3 regions of the Rhizobium sp. BK275 genome follow, and region 3 is predicted to be linked to each of the others. Evidence: predicted binding sites of a transcription regulator. Region 3 holds the regulator's gene; each other region holds the start of a gene.
The links. Region 3 encodes PhoB, which activates phosphate uptake and scavenging genes when phosphate is short. Its sites were predicted from a motif close to TGTCATNNANCTGTCAT; they were not measured.
Positions count from the first base shown of each region.

Region 1: a site for PhoB is predicted at 1,043-1,059, ahead of FHT82_RS21725 (DUF47 domain-containing protein). Genes of this name have one in related genera too.
Region 2: a site for PhoB is predicted at 1,193-1,209, ahead of phnF (phosphonate metabolism transcriptional regulator PhnF). Genes of this name have one in related genera too.

Region 1 covers NZ_JACHZL010000007.1:112,748-115,010, reverse strand. The annotation lists gene FHT82_RS21730 (inorganic phosphate transporter) at 1-356, opposite strand, end outside; gene FHT82_RS21725 (DUF47 domain-containing protein) at 356-1,000, opposite strand; gene FHT82_RS21720 (NUDIX hydrolase) at 1,113-1,682, shown strand; gene FHT82_RS21715 (hypothetical protein) at 1,832-2,263, shown strand, end outside.
Region 2 covers NZ_JACHZL010000002.1:120,244-122,506, reverse strand. The annotation lists gene FHT82_RS06460 (2,3-bisphosphoglycerate-dependent phosphoglycerate mutase) at 1-366, shown strand, start outside; gene phnF (phosphonate metabolism transcriptional regulator PhnF) at 423-1,160, opposite strand; gene phnG (phosphonate C-P lyase system protein PhnG) at 1,279-1,755, shown strand; gene phnH (phosphonate C-P lyase system protein PhnH) at 1,755-2,263, shown strand, end outside.
Region 3 covers NZ_JACHZL010000002.1:470,199-472,461, reverse strand. The annotation lists gene FHT82_RS08210 (pyrroline-5-carboxylate reductase) at 1-749, shown strand, start outside; gene phoB (phosphate regulon transcriptional regulator PhoB) at 877-1,560, opposite strand; gene phoU (phosphate signaling complex protein PhoU) at 1,787-2,263, opposite strand, start outside.

The DNA of each region.
Region 1 (2,263 bases), on a different contig from region 3:
GCTCCGACAAGCCCGCCGATGAGCGCATGCGACGACGAAGACGGGATTCCGAACAGCCAGGTGACGATGTTCCAGACGATCGCCCCCATCAGCGCCGCAAAGATCACCTGCGGCGAAACGATGGCCGGGTCGATGATGCCGGTACCCAGCGTCTCTGCGACATGCAGGCCGAAGAACAGGAAGGCGATGAAATTGAAGAAGGCGGCCCAGGCGACGGCATATTGCGGCCTCAGCACCCGGGTGGAGACGATCGTCGCGATCGAGTTTGCCGCATCATGCAGCCCGTTCAGAAAATCGAAGAACAGCGCCACGCCGATCAGACCGACCAGCAGCGGAAGGGAGAGAGAGGCTTCCATCAGACGTTCTCGATGACGACGCCGCTGATTTCGTTGGCCACGTCCTCGAACCGGTCGACGATCTTTTCCAGGTTGGAGTAGATCTCGCTGCCGATCATGTAGGCCATGGCATTGCCGTTGGCGCCATGCCGGCGATAGAGCTCCTTCAGCCCCTCGTCATGCAGTTCGTCGGAGCGGCCTTCCACCCGCGTGATCTCCTCGGCGATCGACGACAGTTGATGGGCATTGGCGCCGATCTTGTCGAGCAATCCGATCGCCTTCTGCATCAGGGCCGCCGCCTTGACGATCTCGCCGCCCATTTCCTGCATCAGCGGATCGAAGCTCGATTGCTCGAACAGGCGGATGATCTTCACCGTCTTGTGCATCATGTCGATCGCGTCATCCATGGACTGGATCAGGTCCTTGATGTCGCCGCGGTCGAAAGGCGTGATGAAGCTGCGGCGGATGGCGAGCAGCACCTCGCGGGTGATCTGGTCGGCATCGTCCTCCAGCGCGACGATACGGTCGCAATTCTCCTCGACATTTTCGCCCTTCAGCAGCTTCTCCATTGCCTCGGCTGCTGCCACCACGGTTTTCGCATGCCTGCAGAACATCTCGAAGAAGCGGTCCTCCCGCGGCATCATCTTGCGAAACACGCTCATCATCTCGGGCGATCCTTCCCTTTTTGGACGACTGTCGTAGGAGACTGTCATAAATCTGTCATAAAGCGTCGCAGGCAATTGATCGAAAAAGTAAATTTTGACAATGCTGGATGTCATGAAATCCAATAAAAAAGGCGCGAAATCCCGTGCCGGCACATCCCAGCCACTGTTGAAGCAGCTTGCCGCGAGGCCCGAGAAGCTTTTCTCCGGCGCCTTTCGCCAGCAATATGGCGCGCTCTGCTTCCGTCGCCGCAGTGCCGATCCCGATAGCAAGCCCCCCGCAAGCAAGGGTCCCGAGATCGATATCCTCGTCGTCACCACGCGCGACAGCGGCCGCTGGATCATTCCCAAGGGCTGGCCGATGAAAAAGAAGAAGCCGCACGAAGCGGCCGCCATCGAGGCGTGGGAGGAAGCCGGCGTGCGCGGAACGGTCAGCAAGCACCCCGTTGGCCGCTATACCTATCTGAAGGAACTGGACGACGGCGACGTCGTGCCCTGCATCGTCGATATCTTCCAGATCGAAGTGGAGGCCGCACAAAACGAATTCAGGGAAGTCGGCCAGCGCGTGCTGGACTGGGTCAGCCCGGACGAAGCGGCAAGGCGCGTGCGCGAACTCGAACTGAAATCCCTGCTCGTCGATTTCCGCCCTCGGGATGGCAAGGGGCGGCGTAAGAAGAAGAGCTGATTGGCAGACATCCGCGTCCCGTCATTTCGCACTTACAACCATCACCTGTTTGACGCCGCGCCGCCATCATTAGGCGGCGGATAAGCCGCAATTCGAGTTCAGCTTCGCGCAACTGGCAGGAATTGGCCTGCCCGAATGGGGAAACACCGATGCCCGGAGCATCGAGCGCGCGCATGCAGACAGGCTTTCACGCGATTTTCATCCTGTTGGTTCTCTGCCTGCGACCAGCAGTCGGGATGCCGCGATGTCCTCCGCAGAATGAGCTGCTGGCAAAGGCGAAGGTGGTGGTCGAGGCCAGCGTGAAATCGCTTTTCATCGGCGAATCCGGTTTGATCGTGACGAACGAATTCCCGACCCGGATGATCCGGGCGGATCTGGAGATCAGGAGAGTCATCAAGGGCGAATTCGCCGGAAAGGAGGTGACGGTCTATGGCGCAATGTTTCCGCCAGGACCGTACCGGGAGTTGAGCCTCATGGCATTACTGGCTGGGTATGATGGTCATGACACCTTCGAGTGGGAGCTTTCATCTTACGAGATCGGCGATACCGGCATGTCGTTCTTCGTAATGAGCGACTGCATC
Region 2 (2,263 bases), 350 kb from region 3:
TACGGCGATCTCTCCGGCCTCAACAAGGATGACGCGCGTGCCAAGTGGGGCGAAGAGCAGGTGCATGTCTGGCGCCGCTCCTATGACGTTCCGCCTCCGGGCGGCGAAAGCCTGCGCGACACCGGCGCCCGCGTCTGGCCTTACTATCTGACGGAAATCCTTCCGCGCGTCCTGCGTGGCGAAAAGGTGCTGGTCGCCGCGCACGGCAATTCGCTTCGTTCGCTCGTCATGGTTCTCGACAAACTCACCCGCGAGCAGGTTCTGTCGCTCAATCTCGCGACCGGCGTGCCGATGGTCTACAAGCTGAAGGCCGATTCCACCGTCGCTTCCAAGGAAGTGCTCGGCGACATGTCCGGCGCGCACTGATCGCGATCAGGCATCGATAGAGTTCAAGGCCGGGTTCGCGCCCGGCCTTTTCATTTTCAGTTTTCGATGGTGAACTGGACGCGATCGGCGGCAAAACGGCTGATCGAATATTGCACCGGCACGCCCTCCAGATCGGTGTTCAGTGCCTTGGTGATCAGGAGGACAGCACCCGGCGTCAGTCCCAGATCGGCGATATCGCCGGAATCGGCGTGAGCGGCAGTGATCTCCGTCGTGGCGCGCACATAATCCGACAAGCCGAGGGCGACAAAGGCCTTGGTGATGGATCCCGCCGTCCGGTAGGCTTCGCCGATACCGGCAAAGCGCGCGGCCGGGAACCAGCTCGTGGCGCGGGAAACCGGACGTTTATCTGCTTCGCGCACCGTTTCCAGCCGGATCACCGGCGTGCCTTGCTCCAGGTGCAGCCAGCGGGCCACCTCTGAATCCGCCTCCTCCTCGGCATGGCCAAGCAGGAGCGCGCGCGTCTCGCGCGCCTGATCCCTGATACCATCGGTGAAGCGGGTGCGGCGGCTGATCGGAAAATTCAGGCGTTCCTTGCGCTCGATCAGCGTGCCACGACCCTGCACCGCGCGTACGATGCCTTCCTGCGCCAGGGCGGCGAGCGCGCTGCGGACGGTGTGCCTGTTGACCCCGAACTGCAGCGCCAGAACGGTTTCCGGGGGCACCATGCCCGTTTCGTCGTAAGCGCCACTGCTGATCGCCTCGCGGATCCTGTCGGCGATCTGGCGCCAGAGCGCCACCCCCGTCTGACGCTGCACCTGCTTTATTCCTGCCATTACACCCCTGCCAGCCAATTTCGGACGCGCCGTGTCACACGCTTGTCACCTCGCCGATTTAGGGATAGGCATAGCTTGTATGGTTGTCTATATCAATAGACATTTCGAGGAAAAGATGATGACGGCAGCGGAGAAGACGGAAGCTGCGGCGCGAACGGATGACGGGCGTAAACGCACCGTCGATCTGCTCGCCCGCGCCGAGACACAGGAATTGCAGGCGGCGTGGGATGCGCTTGCCGAGAAGCCGGTCGTGCAGCCGGTGCGCGGCCCGGAGACGGGCCTCGTCATGGTCCGCGGCCGCATCGGCGGCGGCGGCGCCCCCTTCAATCTCGGCGAAGTGACGGTGACGCGCGCAACGGTGCGCCTTGCCTCCGGCTCAGTCGGTCACGCTCAGGCGCTCGGCACCAACAGTGAGAAGGCACGGCTTTCCGCGATCTTCGATGCGCTCTGGCAGGAGGAGGCAACCAGGGGCTTCGTCGAGGAAAGGCTGCTTTCGCCGATCGCCCGGCGGGTCGCCGATGACACCAATCGCAAGGCTGAAGAAACGTCCGCAACCCGCGTCGACTTCTTCACCATGGTTCGGGGAGAAGACTGATGGGCCTCAAGACCGACGTTCTGACCGGCGGCTTCGCTGAGCCGGTTTTCAATGCGCAGAGCGTGTTCAAGATGCTGATGGACGGCATGGCCCGGCCCGGCACGATCCAGACCGTCACGCCTGACGTTGTACCTCCTGCGCCGCTTGGCATTGCCGCCGGTGCAATCGGCCTGACGCTCTGCGACCATGACACGCCGGTCTGGCTTTCTGCGGGGCTTGCCAAGTCGGCGGTGCCGGAATGGCTCGGCTTCCACGCCGGCGCACCCGTGACCGCCGAAAAGGCCGAGGCGCGCTTCGCTTTCGTCGAAGCCGGTATGACGTTTTCCACCTTCGGCCTGTTTGCATCAGGCACGCAGGAATATCCCGACCGTTCCACGACTGTCGTGATCGAACTTGAGGATCTCGAAGGCGGCCGCCGGCTCGCCCTGATGGGTCCCGGCATCCAGAGCGTGACCGAGATTTCGCCTGTCGGCCTGCCGGAGACCTTCCTGCGCCTGTGGGCGGAAAA
Region 3 (2,263 bases):
GGACGGGCACGATTACCGAGGCCGTCGTCACCGGATTGGGCAAGACAGCGTTTCGCGACACACCGATCGTGCTGTCACCGCGCAGCGCAGGCGTCGCCGCCCGCCTTGCGGCGGCAAACCGGAATGTAACGATCGCTGTGGGCAACCAGGATGTTCTCGACCGCTCCGATCTCGTATTTTTGGCAGTGAGGCCGCAAATTGCCGAGGAGGTCATCCGCTCGCTCCGATTTCGGCCGGGCCACCATGTCATCAGCTTTGTCGCGGCCACGCCCATGGATCAATTGCTGGCGTGGATCGATCAGCCGGTTCGCCTGAGCCTGGCAATTCCACTTCCGTTCGTCGCAGATCTCCAGGGGGCGACCGCGATCTACCCGCCCGACGAGGTTTCCCACACCCTCTTTTCGGCGCTCGGAACGGCGATCCAGGTTGAAGACAAGCAGGAGTTCGAACTTCTCGCGGTGGCGAGCTGCCTGATGGCCACCTATTTCGGCATCCTGGACGCGACGTCGACCTGGCTACAGAGCAAGGGGCTCTCGGGAACGGCTGGCGACGCCTACCTCCGTCAATTGTTTTCCGGCCTCGCCCATGCTGCCCGTTCAAAACCTGTCGCGAGTTTCGATGAACTCATCGACGAGCATTCGACCAAGGGCGGATTGAATGAACAGGTGCTCGAAGACTTTCGCGCGTTTGGCGGCGCGGCGGCTCTGCAAAAGGCTCTTGATCGAATTCTTGTGCGCATCCGTCTGTAGAAGGCAGATCCTCTCGAGGTTGGCTTTCGGCGCCTGGTGTCGGCTTTCACAAGAAGCTGGGGGTGCCGAATAGACAAACGGGCCGCCCGGCAAGCGAGCGACCCGTCTGGACCTCCGATCACTCGGATCAGGCTTCCATGGAATATCCCGCGCCACGAACGGTGCGGATGACATCCTGCATGTTGGAGAAGTTCAGCGCCTTGCGCAGGCGGCCGACATGGACGTCGACCGTGCGCTCGTCCACATAGATATCGTGGCCCCAGACGCCATCCAGAAGCTGCGAGCGGGAGAAGACCCTGCCCGGCGACGACATCAGGAATTCGAGCAGGCGGAATTCGGTCGGGCCGAGGCGGACTTCGCGGCTCTTGCGATGAACGCGATGGGTTTCGCGATCGAGCTCGATATCCCCGCACTTCAGAACGCTGGAAAGAACCTCCGGACGAGCACGACGCAGCATCGCCTTGACGCGGGCAACGAGTTCCGGCGTGGAGAAGGGCTTGACGACATAGTCGTCCGCGCCAGTCGAGAGACCGCGAACGCGTTCGCTCTCTTCGCCGCGCGCCGTCAGCATGATAATCGGCAGACGTTCGGTCTCCGGCCGCATGCGCAGCCGGCGGCAGAGCTCGATACCGGAAACACCCGGCAGCATCCAGTCAAGGATGAGCAGGTCCGGCGTGCGCTCCTGAAGCCGGATTTCGGCCTCGTCGCCACGAAGGATCGTATCCACCTCGAAACCTTCCGCTTCGAGGTTGTAGCGGAGAAGCACGCTCAGCGCCTCTTCATCTTCAACAACTGCAACTCTTGGGATCATGCGTGTCAGTCTCCTAATGCATGATCCTTAAACCGGGGGTGATTTAAGCAAGGGATCATGCAGGAACTCGGAATTGGCTGCACTTAAAGCGTGTCGCGATCATTCGGATTCGCTGCCGCGCTTTAAGCTTTTTTCGCATGTCGTTATCGCAAAACCGCTGCACACTTTTGCGCGACATGCTTTGGCGCGCCCCGCATGGGACGCGCATGCAATCGGCGGATCAGGATTACTCCGTTACCGCACCGACGGTATTGGAGCTGTCGTCCTTCGGACGCTCGCCCTCCGGCTGGGCGCCGGTCGCCATGTAGTAGATCGTCTCGGCGATGTTGGTCGCATGGTCGCCGATGCGTTCGATGTTCTTGGCGCAGAAGAGAAGATGCGTGCAGCTCGTGATGTTGCGCGGATCTTCCATCATGTAGGTCAGGAGTTCGCGGAACAGCGAGGTGTACATCGCGTCGATCTCGTCGTCGCGTTCGCGGATGGACTTGGCCTTGTCAGCGGACCGCGTCGTGTAGACGTCGAGCACTTCCTTGAGCTGGACGAGCGCCAGTTCGGAGAGATGCTCGAGACCGCGGGCGAGCTTGCGCGGAACGCCGGTGCTTTGGACGGCGATGACGCGCTTTGCGGTGTTCTTGCCGAGGTCGCCGACGCGCTCGAGGTCGGCGGCGATGCGGATCGAACCCATGATCTCGCGAAGGTCGGA